One region of the Psychrobacillus sp. Z3-81 genome, then DNA from elsewhere that is predicted to be linked to it. Evidence: riboswitches for the same ligand, from Rfam matches in the RefSeq annotation. Region 1 holds a riboswitch; each other region holds the start of a gene.
What was found. A riboswitch is a leader RNA that binds a small molecule or an ion and turns the genes downstream of it on or off. The one in region 1 is predicted to bind cobalamin.
Positions count from the first base shown of each region.

Region 2: linked by a shared signal. The riboswitch ahead of AC1ECF_RS09575 (hypothetical protein) and the one ahead of AC1ECF_RS13100 (ribonucleoside-diphosphate reductase subunit alpha) in region 1 are both predicted to bind cobalamin.
Region 3: linked by a shared signal. The riboswitch ahead of AC1ECF_RS11940 (ABC transporter substrate-binding protein) and the one ahead of AC1ECF_RS13100 (ribonucleoside-diphosphate reductase subunit alpha) in region 1 are both predicted to bind cobalamin.

Region 1 covers NZ_JBWQPU010000012.1:7,025-14,947, reverse strand. The annotation lists gene AC1ECF_RS13115 (TetR/AcrR family transcriptional regulator) at 1-58, shown strand, start outside; gene AC1ECF_RS13110 (ribonucleotide-diphosphate reductase subunit beta) at 479-1,510, opposite strand; gene AC1ECF_RS13105 (flavodoxin) at 1,482-1,937, opposite strand; gene AC1ECF_RS13100 (ribonucleoside-diphosphate reductase subunit alpha) at 1,925-4,144, opposite strand; cobalamin riboswitch at 4,290-4,469, opposite strand; gene AC1ECF_RS13095 (DUF2569 domain-containing protein) at 4,613-5,092, shown strand; gene AC1ECF_RS13090 (undecaprenyl-diphosphate phosphatase) at 5,206-6,030, opposite strand; gene AC1ECF_RS13085 (DedA family protein) at 6,040-6,642, opposite strand; gene AC1ECF_RS13080 (metallophosphoesterase) at 6,642-7,730, opposite strand; gene AC1ECF_RS13075 (lmo0954 family membrane protein) at 7,894-7,923, shown strand, end outside.
Region 2 covers NZ_JBWQPU010000007.1:104,768-112,690, forward strand. The annotation lists gene AC1ECF_RS09550 (YitT family protein) at 1-235, shown strand, start outside; gene AC1ECF_RS09555 (acetyl-CoA hydrolase/transferase family protein) at 387-1,910, opposite strand; gene AC1ECF_RS09560 (LytTR family DNA-binding domain-containing protein) at 2,121-2,765, opposite strand; gene AC1ECF_RS09565 (TRM11 family SAM-dependent methyltransferase) at 2,778-3,731, opposite strand; gene AC1ECF_RS09570 (FAD-binding dehydrogenase) at 3,873-5,528, shown strand; cobalamin riboswitch at 5,566-5,747, shown strand; gene AC1ECF_RS09575 (hypothetical protein) at 6,108-6,338, shown strand; gene AC1ECF_RS09580 (serine hydrolase) at 6,411-7,220, opposite strand; gene AC1ECF_RS09585 (metal ABC transporter solute-binding protein, Zn/Mn family) at 7,607-7,923, shown strand, end outside.
Region 3 covers NZ_JBWQPU010000010.1:16,883-24,805, forward strand. The annotation lists gene AC1ECF_RS11920 ((Fe-S)-binding protein) at 1-168, opposite strand, end outside; gene AC1ECF_RS11925 (cob(I)yrinic acid a,c-diamide adenosyltransferase) at 1,019-1,609, opposite strand; gene AC1ECF_RS11930 (adenosylcobinamide amidohydrolase) at 1,628-3,094, opposite strand; gene AC1ECF_RS11935 (FecCD family ABC transporter permease) at 3,096-4,067, opposite strand; gene AC1ECF_RS11940 (ABC transporter substrate-binding protein) at 4,084-5,037, opposite strand; cobalamin riboswitch at 5,159-5,292, opposite strand; gene argS (arginine--tRNA ligase) at 5,373-7,040, opposite strand; gene AC1ECF_RS11950 (YwiB family protein) at 7,040-7,459, opposite strand.

The DNA.
Region 1 (7,923 bases):
GGATAACCCTCACTGTAAATGGCTAACCTATCTGATTAGAAACCACTACAGCATTTAAGAAAACGATGATTACTATACGTGCCAGCATTTGAAAAGGTTCCCAATTTAATAAAAAGTCGATTTCCCTTTGTTGGAAATCGACTTTTTGTTATAGAGACTATAGAAACCCGAAAGAGCAAAATAAAGTGAAACTTGATTGGTGGGGGTTTTCTTTCATCCCCCACCAATCATTAGTTGAACCAATCGGGCTTTTAGGGACAGTTGATCTCCCGCTTAGCTGTCTCATTTCTTTTGCCATCTTGAAGTGGGAGTCATACTGCCCCTTAATGCGGGATAAAAATTGACAAACGCAAGTAAGCTAGTGGCTTCCGCAAGTAATTCGGCACAAATCGCAAGTATTACCTTTTCATTTCCATAAAGTAAACTATAGCCAAGGGAATCTCTGCTATTAGCTAGTTGGTCGCCCTGAATACCACCATTAAAGCTCATCAAAACCATTATCAATTGCATTTACTTTTACATACTGTCGTGATTTTTGCTCAAAAAAGTCCGTCTTAGTGCCGTCGATATTATCTGCATAGGCGCGAATCCATTTCATCGGATTCTCTACATACTCTGGATAGATTTCTTCAAGTCCGAGTAGGCGCAGCATTTTGTTCGCACGGTATTTCACGTATCCGGCCATTTCTTCTAGATCAATACCACCTATCTTTCCTAGTACATAATGAGACCATTCTATTTCTAAATCGACAGATTCTCTAAACTGCTCATATACCCAGCTAATTAGTTCGTCTGTATGAATCTCTGGGTTTTCTCCCAGGGTCGCCCTGAATAGCTCGGTGATAAAACGACCATGCTCTAATTCATCTCTATTAATATAGCTGATCATCGTAGAGGTGCCGACCATTTTATTGTAACGAGCAAGGTTGTAGAAGAAGGCAAAGCCGGAATAGAAGAACAAGCCTTCTAGTAGAGTTGTATAAACCATTGTTTTGACCGTATTTTCAAGTGTAGGGTTTGCTACAAACTCATTGTAATATTTTTCTATATTTTTATTTCGTTTCAATAAAATCTCATCTGTCCTTCCAAATTCAAAGGAGCGATTCTGTTCATCTAAGGAAACAACAGATGATAGCACATAGGAATAGCTTTCGTTATGTACAGCTTCCTGCTGAGCGATGACTGCCAGAATGGATTGAACCGAAGAATCCGTTGCATACAAGGACAACAGCAATGCTGTTCTTGTTTGCGGACCGTCAAGCGTCGCAAGCAGACCAATTATTTTTAGATAGGCCTCCTGCTCCTCCTTCGTGAGATTTCTAAACTGCTTTACATCATTCGACATATTGATTTCATCAGCTTGCCAGTAGTTCCCTAATAATCTCTTATAAATCTTGTACCAATGTGGGTAAGCAATGTCATTCCAGTTCAATATCCCACTGGATTGTCCCCCAAATATCCCTGTAGATTTATTTGGATTTCTAGGCTCTAATGTTTTTGCTCTTTGCATCTATTATTACTCCTTCCAGCCATTCTTTTACGAGTGCTTCTTGGCTACCTCTAGGTGATTGCTCTATTTTTAAGCCTGGATACGCACAGCCCACATAATTTCTTATGAGATCGACCGCACGACAAAACAAGGCGTCACCACCAAACTGTGTATCTCCTGAACCAAACACATATAGGTTGGTGGGATTTTCCTTGATTCGTCGAATAAAAGGAACTATCTCATCCGGTACACTCCCCCGCCCCCAGGTAAATGTCCCGATGAATAGAAGGTCATAATCTACATAGTCAATTGTCGTTTCATCCTCTATGAATCGCATTTCTGTTTCATAGCCAAATGTCTCTAATCCGCCCCGTATCAGCTCCGCAATTTCCTCTGTATTTCCGCTATAACTAAGATAAGAAATTAGTGCCTTCATTAGCTTGAACACGACTCACATTCTATTAGTTCTACGGATGTAGATCGTACATAATAGGTTGTTTTTAGGCCACTGTTCCAAGCATCTAAATGTAATGCCAGTAAATCCTTCGCTTTGATGGTGTTTTGCACGTATAAATTCAAGGACACCCCTTGGTCGATGTGTCGCAGTCTCGCCGCGTTTTGCTTAATTGTCCAATGCTGGTCAATAAAATAAGCCGATTTGTAGAACCAGGTAGTCTCATTATTTAAATCCGGAACAGTTACCGGAATTTTATAGTCCTTCTTTTCCTCCGAATAAAATTTTTGAAAGATAGGATCAATGCTCGCAGTACTGCCAGCTAGTATAGAAGTAGACGAGTTTGGAGCAACAGCCATGAGATAGCCATTACGCATTCCGCATGTTGCCACCTGCTTCTTTAACTCCATCCATTTATCATCCTCATAGCCACGCTGGTCGAAATAGGCACCAGTTTGCCAATCAGACCCCGGGAATAAAGGATAGGCCCCTTTTTCCTCTGCTAGCTCCATGGAAGCCTTAATGGTTAGATACGCTATTTTTTCATATAACTTATCTGCAAATTCTACCGCCTCATCCGATTCCCAGCGAATACTATTAATCGCAAGTAGATGGTGCCAACCAAACGTCCCTAAGCCAATCCCTCTGTACCTAGCATTTGTACGCTCCGCCTGTGGAACTGGGATCATGTTTAAATCGATCACATTATCAAGCATTCGCACCTGTATAGGAATTAGCCGCTCTAACACGTGATCCGGCACTGCACGACCTAAATTGATAGAGGAGAGGTTACAGACAACGAAATCTCCCGCCTGTCTCCGAGTAACAATGGTGTCTCCGTCTAGCTGTATGGATTCAGAAATGGTCGGGCTTTGATTTTGGAAGATTTCTGTACATAGATTACTGCTATAAATCATCCCCTCATGCTTATTCGGGTTTCGACGATTCACCTCATCTCGGTAAAACATAAAAGGTACGCCTGTCTCTAATTGAGAGCGCATAACTCGTTTCATCAGCTCAATTGCAGGTACGGTCTCTTTTGATAGCTCCGGATGATTTACACATTCTGTATATTTTTCACGAAAAGAGCCGCTCCCTCTCTTTTCATCATAAAAATCCTCTAACGAATATCCCATTACTGTACGAACCTCATGTGGGTCAAATAAATGCCAATCCTCTCTCGCATCTACTTTTTCCATAAACAAATCAGGTAGACAAATACCTGTGAAAATATCATGTGCTCTTAAGCGATCATCTCCGTTATTTAGCCGTAAATCTAAAAACGTAAAGATGTCCTTATGCCAAACATCCAGGTATACTGCTACCGCTCCTTGTCGCTGCCCTAGCTGGTCCACACTGACTGCTGTATTGTTTAATTGTTTAATCCAAGGTAATACTCCGCTTGATGCTCCTATAAATCCTCGTATAGAAGAGCCACGGCTACGAATTTTCCCCATATAGACGCCTATTCCACCACCGTATTTGGATAGAGTAGCGACGTCCGTATTACTGTCATAAATCCCTTGAAGGCTATCATCCACTGTATCGATAAAGCAGCTCGATAGCTGACCATGGGGCTTTCCTGCATTCGAAAGAGTAGGTGTAGCTACAGTCATATAGAGATTACTCATTGCCCAATATGCTTCTTTAATCTTTTCTAGCCGCTTTTCTGTTTCTTCTTTCATTAAAGTCATTGCGATCACCAGCCAGCGCTCTTGCGGCAACTCTACAATCGCTTTATTAAAATCCTTTGCTACATATCTATCGAGCAAGGTTTTGAGGCCAATATAAGTAAACAAATTATCTCTTTCCGGAACAATTACTTCCGCCAGTTCTTGTAGTTCTTCGTCGGAGTAGGATTCCATTATGTTTCTGTCATAAATCCCTTGATTACTTAATTTTCTAACATTTTCCAGGAAACCAAGATATACTTTTTCAACATTTGTTCTACGGTTATCAGCTACTTGCTCATAAATATCCCAAAGATAAATTCGAGCTGCGACAAATGTCCAGTAAGGGCTTTGCTCGTCTAGTAGGCTGAGTGCATGAAGAGACATATCACGAGCCCAGCTATGGTCGTCATCATGTCTTGCTAGCCACTTTTGCTGATAGGTCAGGAGTGGGGTAAGCTTCTCTTTTCCAAATTCTTTGGATAATTTGTCTAACTGCACTGCTTTTTCTGTTTTTATTGACGTTGTCATATGAACTCCTCCTTTATTTGAGCAACAAAAAAAGCACTAACCATAGCCTCTTCGGCCGAGTCAGTGCTTACGTTTAAAAGTAGGAAACAAAAAGACATATTTATAAAAGTCCTCGCTCCCACCTCTCAACCCCCGAAGAAAGTGTTGCTTTTTCGACGACTAGGCAGGTCTACTGGCTCGTGCTTCTTCCTCCTGTTGACCTTCCCACGAATAAATCGCAGTGGCATTTTCAACAGTCGTCCACACTTACAGTTGCGGGGACAGCTTCGGCTTTTCACCGAATTCCCTATTAAACCGTAATGGTACCTAATCATCTATCAGTACAATATATTGTGTTTTATTTACTTAATAACCCTAACATATAGTGTTTAAACTTGTACATAGGAAGAAAGTCTTTCCTTATAGAATATTTATGTTTACAATATAATGGAAAGTGATATTGGAAAATTTAGAGAGAGGAAGAATAAAATGACTCAACCATTAGAAGAGCAAGAGCATTACGAGGAAGGACCGAAAGGAATTAGAGGTTGGCTGCTATTACCTATCATATATTTGTTTTTGACTGTAATATTTTCAGTCGGATATTTTATCATATCTTTCTTATTAATCAACTCTGGTGAATGGACAGAAGTGGTCACCTCCCCAGAAGTGCACCCTCATTTTGAGAAAGCTATTTATTTCGAAATGGCTTGTAACGCTCTCTTATTGTTTATTTCAATATATTTAATCATAATTTTCTTTAAAAAGAAAAAATTTTTCCCGAAAGCAATTATTTCCTATCTCATTCTTAGTATGATATTGGATATCGTTGATGCAATACTCATTAACAATGTAAGTACGGACAATGAGTCAGCTTCTATCAGTGTTTCCTCCTTTGTTTTGTCCATTATTTGGATTGCCTATTTCATGGTATCCAAGCGTGTCCATAATACATTTGTAAATGAATAAGAAAGCACAAGCACCTCTCTTTGCTCTGACAAGCATTTGGGGAATTACGTGGAAGCACTTGGCATCAAAATAAAAAGGCTTTGGATAATTTCCAAAGCCTCTTTCGTTTTTACTTACAAAATAATAATCGCCAAGATAATCGCTAAAACAATACGATAGATTGCAAATGGTGTAAGCTTAATCTTATCAATCAGCTTCAAGAAGAAGCGTATTGATATTAAAGCGAAGATAAATGCACTTACAAATCCTACGATATAAAACGAGAGATGATTTAAATCCATGTACTCCCAGTTTTTCACCAGTGATAGGAAGCTAGCACCTGCCATAATAGGCACTGCCATGATAAACGTGAAGTCTGCCGCAGTCTTATGATTCATCCCCAATAGAACCCCACCCGAAATAGTAGAGCCTGATCTTGAAAAACCTGGCCACAAAGATAGACATTGTATCAACCCAACGAGGATTGCCTGCTTATAAGTAATTTTATCCAATGAATTTGTTTTCGGATTCTTTGGACCGAACTTATCTGCAGCTATCATTAGGATGGCACCTAGCACTAAACCAATTAGTACTGTCTCTGTTGTAAACAAATGCTCATCTATGTAGTCCTCGAACAACACACCAAGCACTCCAGCTGGAATAAGCCCAACAATTACATGCGTTAGCTTTAACTGACTTCCTGGCGCTACATCCTTTATTTTATATAAGCCTACTAAGCTTAATAATCGTTTCCAGAAAACGACTACTACCGCTAGGATGGATCCTAGCTGAATAACTATTTTAAATGTATTCGCTGAATATTCACCTAAAAACTCCTTTGTTTGAAGCCACATGTCGTCCACAATAATCATATGCCCTGTAGAAGAAACCGGTGCGAATTCCGTCATTCCCTCCACAAAGCCAAGGATTAACGCTTTTAATAATTCTAGAATCTCCATAATATCTCCTTAGTTACGTTTTTTAAAATACCAAAACAAGAACGCAATTCCTCCGATTGCGATAAGTGTATACGCGATATTTGAGTAAATATCCATATACGCTACGATATCTTCCCAATTTTCTCCGACTGCCGCTCCAACTGAAACAAGAACCGTATTCCAAATCAGCGTTCCTAATGTAGTAAATAATAGGAACAGCCAAAATTTCATATTAGACATACCAGCTGGAATCGAAATAAGGCTTCGAATCAGTGGCACCAATCTACCAAAGAATACTGCCCAAGGTCCATATTTATCGAACCAAGCATCCGCTTTATGAATATCACTTACTGTTAAACGAAGAAACTTTCCGTATTTCTTCACAATCTTTTCTAATCTTTCTACATCTAGTAAAAGACCTAATCCATAAAGAAGCGTTGCTCCTAATACAGAACCTAGGGTCGAAGCAATAATTACCCCTAGCTTCGTCATACTAGTAGTTGCAGTCATATATCCTCCCAACGTAAGGATGACCTCAGATGGAATAGGAGGAAAAACATTTTCTAACAAAATTAAGATAAAAACACCAAAATAGCCAAACTGGTTCATCCAGTCTGTAACCCATGCTTCCATTAAAACTCTCCATTCTTAAACATAATGTGTATCGACCAAATTTCGGACTGACTCCCTATTCGAATAGGTGGTCCCCAAAAACCGAAACCGGAGGATACGATTGCGTGCATTGCTCCTTTTTTTCTATATCCATAGTCTAACTCAAAAATCCTTTTCGTAAATAAGTGATTTGGCCACATTTGTCCTAAATGAGTATGACCTGAGACATGAAGATCTACATTTGCCTTTTCGGGTACCAGTAAATTAGAAGGTGTGTGGTCCATGACAAACCAAGGGAGATTCCTGTTTTCAGGACTCAGCTCCTCTAAACTCTTTCTGTGTTTGTTCGTTAGATCCTCTCTACCTGTTAAATAGAACGCTTTTGCTACTTCTATAGTTTCATCTAACAGCATTCGAACATTGGAGCCCTTCATTTCTTCCACTAGCTGTGGGATTTTCCCTCCATAATATTCATGATTACCTAGCACTCCATAAATACCATACGTGGAAGTTAGCTGTTTCATCACTTCGGACATGCCATTTTTTACGTACCAGATAGGATCATCATCTACTAGATCCCCTACTAATAATACTAAATCCGGCTGTTCCTCATTTGATATTCGGACAAACCTTTGTAAATGTGCCTTATTGGATAATAAACCAAGATGGAAATCAGATGCAACCACTACCTTTAATTCTTCTATAGTAGATTCCTTTTTAGGGATGGTGATAGATAACCTTCTTACTACCGGTGTATAGGCCTTATAGGAACCATACAGGAGGATAGAAAGGAATAGTAGGAAAATAACCCAGCCAATTGTCCCGATTTTTTCAGGGAACAAAAAGGCTGCTATTGTACCAAGCGGGATAAGAATCAGGCCATACTGCAATATAGCCATCCAATAAGCACCAATAACTTGAAAGAATTTTAGTTGATGGTTCAGCCTTGCTAAAACCATGGAAAATGCAATCAATCCCCACGCAAAGCTAAACAATACAATATTCACTGAGAAGTAAGAATTCAGCCATGCCCATACATTCCAACCAAAATAAAAGACAATTGCTCCATATAAAACGAGTACAGATATTATAGCTCCGATTTTCTTCATCCTTGTAATCTCCATTATTTAACTTTTTCAATTAGTATAACAGAAATGTTGTTTTTCCTCCTTCTACGCCTCTAGACCGAGAAGAAAATCCTTTTTAAGCCCGTTTAGTAGAAACCGTACAGCTGGTAAGCTTTAGATACAGTACGAGAGGAGGAACATACACATGAAAAAATTCTGGTTAGTAGTAGCAGGA
Region 2 (7,923 bases), on a different contig from region 1:
AGTAGAAGAAATAGGAGCTGCCATTATGGATCGTTTGGGACGTGGAGTGACCTATTTAAAAGGAGAAGGAGCCTATACAGGTGATGACAAAAAAGTAATCTTTACCGTGATAACTCGCTTGGAGGAAGCAAAGCTGAAGTCGATTGTAGAGGAATTTGATGACTCTGCTTTCTTGGCAGTTGGAAATATAGCAGAGGTTAGAGGTGGTAGATTTAAAAAGAAAGACATTCATTAATAGAACAAAAATAAAAGGGGTATCTCATCAGTAAAAAACTTATGGGAAACCCCTTCCTTCTTTAACGGATTTCCGCTAGGAAGCATTACTCTTGGGATGGACGCAAAGGAGCCGTCTAAAAATGACTTTTCAGACGGCTCCTCGTTTTTATTTATTTTACTACTTCTTCCTGCTGCTCAAGCTCAAGCATTGTTCCATTTTTAGTGAAATTTGTATGGAATGAGAATGCTTTCTCTAGAACGTGAGGAGTTTGTCCTCCTCTTTCTAGCGCTTCAATAAAGTAATCCTGCAGTTGTTTTTTATACATCGGATGAACGCAGTTATTAATAATCTTCATTGCTCTTTCACGAGGTGCAAGTCCTCTTAAATCCGCATATCCTTGCTCTGTAACGACTACATCTACGTCATGCTCGGTATGATCTACGTGTGCTACGAATGGGACAATACTTGAAATATTTCCACCCTTAGCAACTGACTTTGTCACAAAAATCGCTACTCGCGCATTTCGTGCAAAATCTCCTGATCCGCCGATTCCGTTCATCATTCTTGTTCCGCATACATGTGTAGAGTTAACATTTCCATAAATATCAAACTCTAGTGCAGTGTTAATAGAGATAAGCCCTAATCGACGAATAACTTCTGGATGATTCGTAATTTCTTGAGGTCTTAAAACTAGCTTATCACGGTAGAGATCGAAATTTCCATATATCTTATCCATCATTTCCTCAGATAATGTGATGGAGCAGCCTGATGCAAAATTAACTTTTCCTGCATCAATTAATTCAAACACAGAGTCTTGAAGAACCTCTGAATATACCTCTAAGTTTTCAAATTCCGAATCAATCATGCCATGTAAAACGGCATTAGCAACAGAACCAATACCCGCTTGTAATGGAGCCAATTCATTTGTTAATCTTCCAGCCTTCACTTCTTCACGAAGAAATGTGATCAAGTGCTGTGCCATTTGTTCCGTCTCTTCATCGGGAGGAACAATTGGAGATGGAGAGTCTACATTTTTTGTAAACACGATCCCTTTTATCTTAGAAGAATCTACAGGAATACCAGCAGTCCCAATTCTTTGATTGGAAGCAATCAAAGGAATTGGATCTCTTTCCCCTTGTGCTTTTGGCTCATACACATCATGCACGCCTTCTAACGCTTCCGTCGCCGCTAAATTTAACTCTATAATGATATGCTTTGCTTGAGAAACAAAGGTAGCCGAGTTTCCAACAGAGGTAGTAGGGATAATAAGCCCATCTTCTGTAATTGAAACCGCTTCCACAATAGCAAAGTCGATAGTAGGGAGTACGCCTCCACGAATCAATTCGGCTGTATGTGATAAATGCTGATCAACAAATAAGTGATCTCCATTGTTAATATGCTTTCTCATAGTAGCATCTGCTTGGAAAGGTAATCTCTTATTAATAATCCCTGCATCAGCCATTAATTTATCGATATCAGAGCCTAAGGAAGCCCCTGTAAATACGTTTACTTTAAACGTTTCTTTTTTCGCACGTTCAACAAGTGCTTGTGGAACCGCTTTCGCATCACCAGCACGAGTAAAACCACTTAACCCTAATGTCATACCATCTTGAATCCAAGATGCTGCTTCTTCGGCACTGACAACTAAGCTATGTAAACTCGTGTCTTTAATTCGATCAAGATTATTCAGCATCAGTTTACCCCCATCAACAAGTAAGTTTTTAATAAATTTTAACTCTTTTTGTCACAAAATCGCTAAAAATAGACAGAGAGCCGATTAATATTACTGAAGCAGAATAATTGATGGGTGAAACAGAATTTTTTAAAAATAATTATTTTTTAGAAAGGAATAAAATAGAAAAAAAGGGTTGAATAAAAGAGGTTTTTCCCCTTATTCAACCTTTTAGAATCCCAACAACTTTCTAAAATAACGAGAGTAGGATTGACTCACAGAAATCTTTTCTCCATTTTTCATTGCTAATACAAAGGTAGAGTGCGTATCCGGATAGATCTCTTGAATATGATGGACATTTACAATATAGGAACGATGACAGCGTATAAAGGTATCTCTCGGAAGTTTATATTCAAAATCTTGTAAGGAGCTATTATGGCTGCCGGTTAAATCCTTTGTCACAATAGTTGTCTTACGCTCCTTCGCCTCCAAGTACATGACGTCCTGAAACGGAATTGGGACCCAGCCATCCTGCGTTCTTACCGTAATAACTGATTTTCCCTCGGTAAACGCTGGATATATCGCCAACACACTCCCCCCTATCTCCCCATCCTGTTGAAATGGGACTGCCATTCCATGGTATGGAACTCCAAAAACTCCTCGATCAATAAACTCAGAGACTTTCTGCTTTCCATGCACAGCCTTATGTGCCAGGGTTCCTTCCTTAATTGGGTCTCCAGGGGTTATCTTTAAATCGATACGTTTACTCGGTCGATAATAAATATATTGTTCCTGATCAGTAACAGCTATAGATATTTCATCGGAAAATAATTGACCAATTACTTCTAATAGTGATCCTACAGATATATCTTTCATCGTTTTGCTCCTTTATTCACATAGTAATATTTCACGTATAAACTGTTGCTTTTGCGTTTCACAGCGATCTATTATTTGTAGACCAACCGATTCAAGTCGCTCATCCATAGACTCTATTGTCACTACAACTACCCTGTCAGCGATTCTCCTTGCATGCTCTAATAAGAATAATTGCTCTTCCCAAGATGAATGAGTCCATAAATTATACGGTAGATCAATGATGGCAACATGGTAGTGTTCTTCTATTTCTGCAATAGAACGTTTTGTTACCTCTCCCGTTAGATTAAAATGAGCTAAATTCTCTCTCGCACCTATACAAACAAGTGGATTAATATCGCTTCCTACTATATCAATTCCCATGGAAAGAGCTTCTATTAGAACAGTTCCTATTCCACAACAAGGATCGATTGCTTTTATTCCAGCTGGATGTGGTACTGCAATATTTGCAACTGCTCGTGCCACTTTCGTGCTTAAAGCTGTTGAATAACCCCTAGGTCTCTCCATATGAGCTAGCCAAATCGCCTCGTTCTTCTTGTATTCTCCAAAATACCACCGGCTCTGGTAAGGAACTACAGCAAATACCTGTTGTGGTTGATGAAGATCAAATTTACCTTGAAGCTCACTGCCTATTGCACGCACAATGGCTAATCTGTCGGCATTCCGAATAATCGCATCTCCCTGCAAATCATTAATTTTCAGGAAAATCACTTTATTCGTTTTCTCCTCACTGCCATACCTGGATGCTCCTTGAATAATTTCTTCTATTGTATCAGCCTCTATCAGTACATCTAGCCGCCCCTTCATAAACGGACTTCTAGAAGGATCAATGGCAATACTGCTCTTTAGTATTTTTTGTTCTGTATCAAATCCAAAAAAAGAGCGCATCTCTAGTTGACATAGAGCGCGTTCCCCATCTTTATATCCATATGTATATATATAACTAGACTCTCGAATATTTGTATCCAATATATTCCCTCCATTAATACTCTTATTATAGCACGCTTAACCTTTGGACGCCTGACTTACTAATCTCATAGTTATTCTCCCAGAAAAGAAATATAATGGATATGTATTCAGAATTTTTATCCAATTTAAGGGGTTGGGAAAATGAATGGGGAAACAATTGTAGTAGGTGCTGGTCTTGCTGGATTAGTAGCTACTGCTGAATTGGTTAGAGAAGGTAAGCATGTATTATTGGTAGATCAAGAACCTGAAAGCTCCCTTGGTGGGCAAGCCTGGTGGTCTTTCGGAGGACTGTTTCTAGTAGATTCACCTGAACAAAGAAGAGTTGGTATAAAGGATTCTTATGACCTTGCTTGGCAGGACTGGTTAGGGACTGCTGGCTTTGACGAAGACAATGAAGAAGAATATTGGGCAAAGAAATGGGCCGAAGCTTATGTAAGATTTGCTGCTGGAGAAAAGAGAGAATGGCTACATGGCCTAGGAATTCGCTTCTTCCCTGTAGTGGGATGGGCAGAGCGAGGAGGGTATTTAGCGGAGGGGCATGGAAACTCAGTCCCTAGATTCCATATTGTTTGGGGAACAGGACCCGGGGTTGTCCAGCCTTTTGAGGCAATCGTAAGAAAGGGAATGGAAACCGGACTTGTAACCTATAAATCAAGGCACCGTGTAGATGAATTAATTGTAGATAAGGGGAGAGTAATAGGGATTAAAGGCTCAGTCCTTGAACCCTCTGATGCGAAAAGAGGAGAAGCCAGCTCTCGAAAGGTAATAGACTCTTTTCAATTCAATGCTCGAGCAGTCGTCCTAACTACTGGTGGAATCGGTGCTAACTTAGAGCTCGTTCGTCAAAACTGGCCGTCCTGGTTAGGTACCCCTCCTAAAAATATGATTGCTGGCGTACCTGCATATGTCGATGGCAGAATGTTTGAGATAAGCGAAAGGGCCGGGGCACGCTGGGTGAATAAAGATCGAATGTGGCATTACACGGAAGGGATTAAAAACTGGAATCCTATTTGGGAAAATCACGGCATTCGAATTCTCCCCGGTCCCTCTTCTATTTGGTTAGATGCAGAAGGGAACAGATTCCCTGCCCCCAACTTTCCTGGCTTTGACACATTGGGTACCTTAAAAGCAATTCAAGATACCGGCTATGATTATTCGTGGTTCATTCTTACAGCAAAGATTATCGAAAAAGAATTTGCTTTATCTGGTTCAGAGCAAAACCCTGATTTGACAGAAAAAAGCGTGAAGGAAGTGTTAAAGCGTATTCTTCCAGGTCCAACAGCTCCTGTTAAAGCATTTATGGAGAAGGGCGAGGATTTTATAGTAGCAGATAATCTAAAGGACCTTGTGGCAGGAATGAACTCACTTGTCGGAAACACTCTACTAACATATGAGGATGTCCATAGACAGATTGTAGCAAGAGATCGAGAAATGGATAACAAGTTTACGAAAGACCTTCAAATAACCGCCTTAAGAGGAGCACGTAATTATATTGGTGATAAGCTTATTCGAGTGGCAGCACCCCACAAAATATTAGACCCGAAACAAGGACCGTTGATTGCTGTTCGTTTGAACATCCTGACTCGTAAAACATTAGGCGGCCTACAGACGGATTTAGGGGGTCATGTGTTAAATAAAGACGGAAAGCAAATTCCCGGATTATATGCTGCAGGTGAGCTAACAGGTTTTGGTGGCGGAGGAATGCATGGCTACCGAGCACTAGAGGGCACCTTTTTAGGAGGCTGCCTATTCTCAGGGAGAGAAGCAGCTCGGTCCATACTTCACGATTTAAAATAACAAAGTAACGAACGTATGATATAGTAAGAATGTAATTTCATATTGTGTAGAATTAGGTGCTCTTCGAGAGAAGAACTTAAAAGGGAAGTTCGGTGAGAATCCGACGCTGTCCCGCAACTGTAAATGGGAGCAAGCTTTTAACCACTGTTACTTGTAATGGGAAGGGAAAGTAAAGCAATGACCATAAGCCAGGAGACCTGCCTAATTTTAGTACACACCAAAAACCTACGCGGATAGGGGGTGTTCAGTGATCGTCAAGCTATTGCTTGAAGGATTCATGGTACGACAAACCGTATACTCACAGATGGATTTGGAAGAAGTCTATTCTTTCCTATCCAAATGGTTTTATATGTTGCCGTATTCTTATTCACGAACATCTTCCTCTTTAAAGGGGAAGATTTTTTTTATCCCGCATTAAGGGACAGTAAGACTCCCACTTCAAGATGGCGAAAGAAATGAGACAGCTAAGTGGGAGTCTTACTGTCCCTAAAAGCCCGATTGGTTCAACTAATGAATGGCGGGGGATGAAAGAAACCCCCACCAATCAAAGTTTCACTTTATTGGAAAGGAGAAAGTAGGATGTCAAAAGAGGAATACAAAGAGCAGTTCAAGCAGGTGCTACTCTATAACACTGTCACGAATGCTTCGATTACTTTAGAGAAGATACTTAGTTCCTTAGCACAGGATATTCAAAACTCTGAGGAGCTAACAAAGGAAGCAAATCTTATTCAATTACAGAATGCCTATCAGGAGGTTCTTTATGAGCTAATTGGAGAATCAAAAACAGAAGATGCTGAGATGAAGATTTAGTAAATAGAAAGCACCCACTATCTTGTGATGTGAGTGCTTTCTTCGTTTAACTTGGTAGTTACTACACCTTCTTCAGCTTTTATTTGCTAGATATTCGTAAGCAGCTGCTCCTATCTCAGTTAAAATGGCTTTAGATACAAGATCATCCTCTTCCTTCGATAAGACCGTTATCGCCAGCTGGTTATCTCCTACATATAAAACTCCTACATCATGTCTTGTTCCAGGAACCCATCCTGTTTTATGCGCCATTTTCCAAGCTGGGCGGCCATTATTATAATTGGAGTACGGTGATGGAAACATTTGCGGTAGACAGTCTTGGATTTGCTGTTTCTTCATAATACGTAGCATTTCCTCACTGGCTTTCTCGCTCACTAGCTCTTTCCTAGCTATTTTCTTTAGCAGTATCGCAATATCAGCGGCAGTTATCATGTTATATCCTTTTGGATTTGGGTTGTTCATCATGAGCTTGTTATAGAACGTGCTAAGCTCCATTCCAGCTTCCTTCATAAAAGAGACAACCGCTTCCTTTCCTATTAGGTCAATCAACATATTAGTAGCAGAATTGTCACTTTGGATAATCATCAGCGTGACCAAATCTCGTATTGGCAAGGAAGTACCTGGTGTTAGGTGTTGAAGAACTCCCGAGCCTCCTACTAAATCCTCCTTACGCAAAACGAAAGGGTCATCTAATGAAAAACTCCCTTTCTCTTCTTTCGTAAAAACGGAAGCCATAATTGGTACCTTGATTACACTTGCTGCATAAAAAAGCTCCTCGCTATTTAGCTCCCATTTTTCTCCGGTGACTAGATTTTCTAGAATAATTCCCCATGTTCCTCTTGAAGGCTTAATAATGTCCTTTACTCTATCTACTAATACTTCCACAGCTCCACTCCCTTTTTCTATTTTTATTTCTAACTTTATTATAATCAAAATATTTTGTATATTGTGTTGCAGGGATTAAAAATTTGGCAGTATGCTTTATTAGTCAGCTAGAAAGTACGTCTACTTTTTTTATCCATTTCATCCCTCTTCCTTCTCTTCCAATCTTAAAGTCAGGCTACATCTAGTTCTTTTCCAAATTGCGATGTTTTGTTCACCTTTTTTCATCCACCTACATAGATTATTTTGACAAGTCGAACAATTAGTGTTAACCTTATGAACAAAAGTTTCCTTTAGGAAATAATATAGTTATAACGAAATAAAAATTTTTTTGTTTTAAAAGTTTCCTCCGGGAAATAAATTAATATAAAAGAAAAGGAGTGTTGTTTGTGAAAAAACTTTGGTTATTGTTTGTTGCGGTATTTTTTGTTGTAGGTTGTAACGGTAATGAAAATGTAGGGGAAGCTGATTCAGATAAGCCTCTTATTGTAGCCACTACAGGTCAAGTCGCAGATGCTGTTAAAAACATTGGTGGAGAACATGTCGAGGTTAAGTCACTTATGGGACCTGGGGTAGACCCTCATCTTTACAAAGCAACACAAGGAGACATTCAGCTATTAGAGGATGCAGATATGATTTTTTATAATGGTCTAGAGTTAGAGGGCAAAATGAGTGAAATCTTTGAGAAGATGAAAAAAGATAAGGT
Region 3 (7,923 bases), on a different contig from region 1:
ATACACCCAAATTTTGCGAAGACGCTCTTTCACATTGTCTTCAAACTCTACTTTTTTCCCCAGTTTGATATATGCATATCTCGTTCTCAATAAGTATGCAAACAAGTAGAACGCATACGCTGTAACGCCGAGGAACAATACCCAGTTAGCAATTAACAACGGATCCATTTCTTTCTCCCCCTCTAAGATGTGACTAATACTACCAATTTACCATAATAATAGAATTATAAGAATTAATACCATATTAGAACTGAATGAGCATTCAGTCAATAGTTATTTATACAATGTGGACAGAAATTTTTAAATTATATTCAAATAATGACGATTGCCTGGATGCTGACTTTGATAAAGTTGCTTCTATTTTAGAGTAAGCTTTCGCTGAACGAGAGTATTGCCTCGTCATCCGAGAGTAATTGACCTTCGAACGAGAGTAAAGCTGCCGAATGAGAATAAACTGCCTCTATCCGAGAATAAACCTCTAACGAACGAGAGTATTACCTCGCTAACAGAGAGTAAATAGATTGCGAGTGAGAGTAAAGCTCAACTACCGAGAAGCGGAGACCTATTCGAGAGTTAGCCTTTCTCGAACGAGAGTATTCCCCAGCCATCCGAGAGTAATTGGACTTCGAACGAGAGTAAAGCTGCTGAATGAGAGTAAACTGCTTCGAGTAATCCACACCGACTCCTACTTATATTCCCTGCTACCTGATAGAAAATATTACCTACTCTCAAAGCGGACTTCGGCCATGCCTTTCCAACAATTTATCTTATTAAACTACATCCAAGCGGATCACAAATCATACCAGGATGTACTACATTTCAATCTTTCTCCTATCTATCCCCTAAAGCATCACGGCAATGCCATTTCCCAAATCCCTATAGATTGGTCATTCACTCATACACTGGATTCGAATAAGAAATATAAATTTCCGCTCGAATATATAAAAAAACTGCACCACATTATTAGACAGGGCTAATAATGAAGTACAGTTTCTTAACTTATCAACAGATACAAATTTTATGAATCCGTTTTTTTATCACTACCTACATTTTTAAATACCTTTGCGCTGCGTACATACTCCACATCGGGAACGTTTTCTCGTACATTGGCCACTCTAGCTGCAGCAAATAAGTAATCTGATAAACGGTTCAAATATCTTTGAACGACGCTTGGTACATCCTCTTGTGTTTTCATTAAGGTAACCGTTAGCCTTTCTGCTCTCCTCGTTATGGTACGCGCTATATGAAGCGTTGCTGCAGCAGGCGTGCCACCCGGCAATATAAATCTTTCTAAAACCGGACCTTCTTCTACGAGCACATCGATTCTTTGTTCCATCGCTTCAATTGCTTCATCTGTCATCTTATACACACGGCGATTGGAGACGTTCGCCAAGTCTCCACCGCAATCAAATAGCTCGTGCTGGATTGTCTCCAGGTCTTCTAAAATATCTGCAAACTTGGTTGGATCAAGCTCTGTTATTGCTTTGCCAATAAATGAACTTACCTCATCAATGGTGCCATAAGCCTCCACTCGTATATCATCCTTATCCGTTCTGCCACCTATTAAGCCTGTTTGCCCTTTGTCGCCTGTCTTTGTATAGATTTTCATTCGTCCCGCTCCCTTCTCTTACAACCCTTTTGTTTGCTTATAAATTTGGATTGCTTCCACTGTACATTCAAAAACGCCTTGGCCTATTTTTTTGCCAAGTGCTGTTACTGGACCAGCATAAGGGATAGTTTCCCCTTCTTGAGTGGAGGCGATTAAGATGCTATCCGTAGGAGTACCAGTAGCTGGTGTATTCGTTCGCTTATCATTTATTCCCTCTGAAACCAATGCCTTTGTTTTTGCCTCGGTTGCCGTCATTACGGCTTGGATAAAAGCTTCTTCGGTCATTTCTCCGTTAATAATTACCCAGGTATTAATCGTCCCCACTGTAGGAAAGGTTTCTATTTCATGCGTTCTTGCTACATCTACGGCATTACCTACCCCAGCTGTAACCATTACGATAATACTGCCAAAGTTTGTTTCATATTCCTTGATAACTGCATCCTCTATATTTACCGCTGTCATCATGGCTACTGTATCTGTTGGCTGGAAGCCATGCGTTTGGAGGTATTGTTCCATTTCTGCTTGTACATTGTCACATGCATAGTGCGGGCTAACTCTTCTATTTAGAAAATGGCTGTACCAACCGCTTCCTGCATTCACAACAGCAGAGGACCACGTTTTAAGCTTCTTTTCAGATTGAAATAAAACATATTCTGGAAATATTTTAATATGCTCCTTCGAAATAAAACGTTGCTTTGATTCCTCTTTCACATCAGGTAAAAGTGTAATTTGAGGCTTAGGCTTTTCCGGATGAGGAGTGGTACTAATTCTCGCTTTATAGACATCCTCTACAATCGCTTTCTTTATTACCTCTTGTGGGTGTCCAATTACCTTTATTTCCCCTCGGTCCATTAAAATCAGTCGATCACAATATAAGGAGGCAAGATTGATATCGTGAAAGATGCTGACAACTGTCAGTTCATTTTCAATTGCTTGTGTTTTGATCGTATCCAACAGCTGTTTTTGATGTGCAATATCTAGATGGTTTGTAGGCTCGTCTAATAATAAAATAGGGGCTTGTTGAGCTAAGGCCTGGGCTACAAATACTCTTTGCTGCTCTCCACCCGACATTAATTCTAAGAGCTGGTGCTCATATTCCTCAATGCCAGTTAGTCGCATTGCCTTCTTTACCGCCTGCTCATCCTCTTCTGACCAGGTAGAAAACCAGCTGCTTTGGTGCGGATAGCGACCCAAAGCAACGGTTTCCCTCACTTTATGTGAAAAAGACTGGTTGTGCAGCTGTGGAAGCACCGCTAGTTTTTTGGCAAGCTCCTTGGATGAATAAGAGAGTAAGGATTTGTTGTCAACGATTACCTCTCCTTCCTTTGCAGGCAATATTCTACTCATAAGCTTGAGAAGCGTTGATTTCCCGCTGCCATTAGGACCTAGAATGCCTACCATTTCTCCTTTTTCCACCTGAAAGGAAACATTGTGCACGACTATTTTCTGATCATAGCCACCAGATAGATTACTTATTTTCAGCATATCAGATGCTCCCTCTCTTTCGTTGTCGGAAGAAAATAAAAGCAAAGACCGGAGCACCGATAAAGGCTGTGATTACTCCAATTGGTAGCTCTGCTGGTGAAATGATAGTACGTGAAACTAGGTCACAAATGATTAACAGCGTAGCTCCATTCAAAAAGCTCAGTGGTAACACATGTCTATTATCAGAGCCAAACAGCTGCCGAGTTATGTGTGGAACAACCAATCCCACAAATCCAATCGTGCCTGAAACAGCAACCGCTCCACCAGTTAGCATAGAACCACCAATTAACACCATCAGCTTCCTCTTTTTCACATCCACACCTAGGTGTAATGCTCGTTCTTCTCCAAATAGCATGGCATTTAACTCTCTTCTATTGAACCAAAGCAGTAAGGAACCTACTATCACAAAAGGCAAGGCTAGCTTTATATATTCCCAGCCTCTCATCGACACACTTCCCAATAACCAGCCGATAATTTGCCGAAGCTCTTCCCCGGTTAACGCAATCATTAAAGAAATAATGGATCCTAAGAAAGAGCTGAATATAATCCCGGTCAATATGATTGTCTCCATTTTCATGGAACGATCGACAAGCTTTGCAAACCCCATTACCAACAGCATTGTACAAAGAGCTCCTAGGATACTAAAAATCGGGAGAGTGAACCCACCTAAAAAGGGAACAGAAAGTCCAAAAAATAATGTAGCAACAGCTCCCACAGAGGCTCCAGATGATACACCAAGTGTGTATGGATCGGCCAGTGGATTTTTTAGTAGGCTTTGGAATGCTGCTCCGGCGATTGCCAAGGATGCTCCCACTAGGCCAGCCAGCAGTACCCTCGGCATTCTAATTTGCCATACAATATTGGCTGCTACCTCGTCGGATGATGTATCCCATAGGGTACTAATTGGAACTTTGACAGAACCGACTGATACACCAAGCCAAATTGCAATTAGTAGAGCTGCAATTGACAAGATGTAGCCAAGCCTTAATTTACTCACTAAAAGCCTCCGGATAAATCGCTCTCGCAACTTCTTCTAGACCATCTGCCAAGCGAGGACCTTGTCGGCTAGTTGTATCTTCATTTATTTGGACAATCGCATCATTTTTCACTGCTGTTATCGTATCAAATCCTGCTCTTGCTTTAATTTTCTCTTGAACTCCATCCACATAGCTGTATGCAACCAAAATGACATCTGGATTTCTTGTAATAATTTCTTCAGGGTCAATTTGGAACCAGCCCTCTTGATCCTCTACCACATTTTCTGCATTCACCATATTTAAAATTTCTTGCATAAACGTGTTGTTACCCGGCGTGTAGATTTCAGGTGCATCGGATGTTTCCACAAAAACGGTCTTCTTTGTCTCAACCTGTGAGACCTTGTCTGTTATATCTTGAACCTTGGCTTTCATCTCTTCGATTACTTTCTGTGCTTCTGGGAACTTTCCAGTAGCTCTACCAATTTGCTCAATGGTTGTATAGGTTTCATTGAAGTCCTCTGCATTTTGAACTACATAAACCTTCACTCCCGCATCACGTAGCTGTTGAAGTCCTGATTCAGCCATCCCTACAATGGATTCGTGTGCAAACACAATATCCGGAGTTAGAGAAAGAATTTTTTCGATATTATATTCCATTCCACCGACTTTTTCTTTTTCCAATGCCTCTGGTGGGTAGCTTTCATATTCATTTACACCAACAATTTCTTCATTCAAGCCTAACGCAAAAAGAATCTCCGTGTTGCTTGGTATCATGGATATGATTTTCTCTGGAGCTTCCTCTAGGGTTATCTCTTGTCCGACAGCATCCGTTAGTGTCAGTGGGAACTTGGTATCAGATACCTCTACTTGTGTACCTTCCTCTTTTTCAACCTTTGTTTCTTCCTCCGATCCACATCCCACTAATAATAGCAGCGATGCGATCAATACAAACCAAAACTTCTTCATTCTTCATTCCTCCTATGTGCAATAAAAAAATCTCCCATCTGATGATGAGAGATAGATATAGGTATAAATCCGCTTGGACTAACATGAGCCGATCTACACCAAACCTATCCTCGTAGGCAATGGGTGTACATACATAAAGGCAGGTATCCTGGCTCGTGATTTCTCACTTACAGTGGCGGGACCGCGCTGGACTTTAACCAGCTTCCCTTTTAACCCAAGCGCTTACACTCGGGCACCTTTATGCAACATATGAATATGCCTTTATTATACTCTAATTCGATTCAATGTCGATATAAAAAAGAGGCTTTGGTATTTAACCAAAACCTCTTAAGGTGTTACATCTTCTCTGGAGCGGAAACTCCAAGTAATTTTAATGCATTTTCAATTGTTTGACGTGCAGACGTTACTAAAGCCAAACGCGCTTCTGATAGCTCTTTATTTTCTGGGTCTAACACTTTGTCTGCGTTATAGAAGCTGTGGAATGTTGCAGCAAGCTCTTGAATATAAGTTGCCACTCGGTGTGGTGCACGCATTTTCGCAGCATCAGCCACCACTTTCGGGAAGTCCCCGATTTTCTTCAATAGGTCTGTTTCTTTTTCACTTTGTAATAAAGAAAGAGATGCTGTTGAAGCTGCCATACCTTTTTCTTCTGCAGCACGTAAGATAGAACAAATACGAGCATGTGCATATTGTGCATAGTATACAGGGTTTTCATTGGATTGAGATACTGCTAAGTCCAAGTCAAAATCCATATGGGAATCACCGGAACGCATGCCGAAGAAATAACGAACAGCATCTAATCCAACCTCTTCTACTAGCTCACGCATTGTTACCGCTTTTCCTGTACGCTTACTCATTTTCATTTTTTCGCCGTCTTTATATAGCTGAACCATTTGGATAATGGAAACCTCTAGTTTTTCACGCTCGTATCCAAGCGCTTCGATTGCCGCCTTCATACGTGGGATATAGCCATGGTGGTCTGCTCCCCAAATATTAATTAACTGGTCAAAGCCACGAACAATTTTGTCCTCATGGTATGCGATATCTGGTAATAAATAAGTGAAAGAGCCATCGCTTTTAATTAACACACGGTCCTTGTCATCTCCAAAAGTTGTAGAGCGGAACCAAGTTGCTCCCTCTTCCTCGAAGATATGACCATTCGCTTTTAATTTATCTAGCGCCACCTGAATTTTTCCATCCTCGTAAAGAGAAGTTTCAGAGAACCAGTTATCGAAGTTCACACGGAAATCTGCTAAGTCCTTTTGAAGCTTCGCAAGCTCTACCTTTAAACCATGTGCACGGAATGCTTTATAACGTTCTTCATCAGACATATGGATAAACTTATCGCCATGCTCTTTTGCAAGGTCGTTAGCAATATCAATAATATCCTGTCCGCGGTATCCATCCTCAGGCATTTCTTTTTCCATGCCTAGTGCTTCAAAGTAACGAACTTCTAAAGAAACAGCGAGGTTGTGGATTTGATTACCCGCATCATTAATATAGTATTCACGTGATACTTCGTAACCAGCGAAGTCTAATACGTTACATAGTGAATCTCCTACAGCTGCTCCACGTGCGTGACCAAGGTGAAGGTCACCAGTTGGATTAGCTGATACAAATTCCACTTGAACTTTCTCGTTTGCACCTGCTTTAGTACGACCGTAATTTTCTTTTTCTGTTAATACGGCCTTTACTACATCTTGTAGATAGTCCTTGCGAATGGTGATATTCATGAATCCTGGACCAGCGATGTCGATTTTCTCCATCATTGTTCCTGTCATGTCTAAGTTTTCTACGATTGCTTCTGCAATTTGACGTGGATTCTTTCTTGCGAGCTTTGTCAGCTGCATCGCTATGTTTGTCGCATAGTCTCCATTTGCTTTATCCTTAGGTGTTTCTAAATGGATTGCAGGAATTTGTTCCTCTGCTACTAGCTCTGCTTTTACAATCGCTTTATGCAAAGATTCCTTCATTGCTTGTTGTACTTGTTCTACCGCGTTCATTATTCCGCCTCCGAATATGTTAGTTGGATTAAGTATGTTCCTACTACTTCCTCTTGGACAATCAGTTCATATTCTACTTTGAATTGTCCTTCTGAGAAGGTAAGTTGTTTTGTATTTGTCATTATCATCATGGATCCGAATCCAGAGTCATAGCTGCCTGTTTGTTGCTCTCCTATTTGGAAAGGCAGTCGCATCTTTACTCCACCGCTTCGTAGAATTAATGCAGCTTCCTCATTTAGTTTGACAGTTGTACGGACATTTTTTTCATTTTGTAACTCTTCGTACACTAGATAAGGCTGTCCACCTTTGATGGTAAGCTCTCCTGTTGTATGCAGCTCTATCGTTTCCTTTGGAATGTCAGGATGCTGGATAGAGGATAAGAGATGTACGTTTACTGTTTTTTTGGTTGGTTGAGACATACAGTTCATCCTTTTAGAGCATTTATTTATCATATATATAACCTTCATATTATAGCTTATACGAAGCGTTTGTGCCAAGTTATGATTGGCATTGGGAGATAGTTTAGGGAAATCGATGAGTTAAATGATGTTTGGGCTAATAAAGATTTACCTCTTCTAATCAAGTATATTTGACAAAGGGATATTCTTCTCTTCCCGTTGATGTTCGCTCTAGGCGGACGCTTTCCGTAGGGCCAACAGGATGTTGGTCAGGAAAACGTTGTCACACGACGTGACGCTCTTAGTTTTCCCTCCCGATAAGCCATCACCGAACGCTACCGCGTGCCGTTGCGATGTCTTATCTGTCCCACTCATCCTACCGGAGTCGCCGCCTGCTGCTACCATCAAGACTGTAGAGTATATGCTTTATTTCATCTAATATGTAAAAACAGCCACCTCCAGTTAGGAAGTGGCTGTCCTTGTTA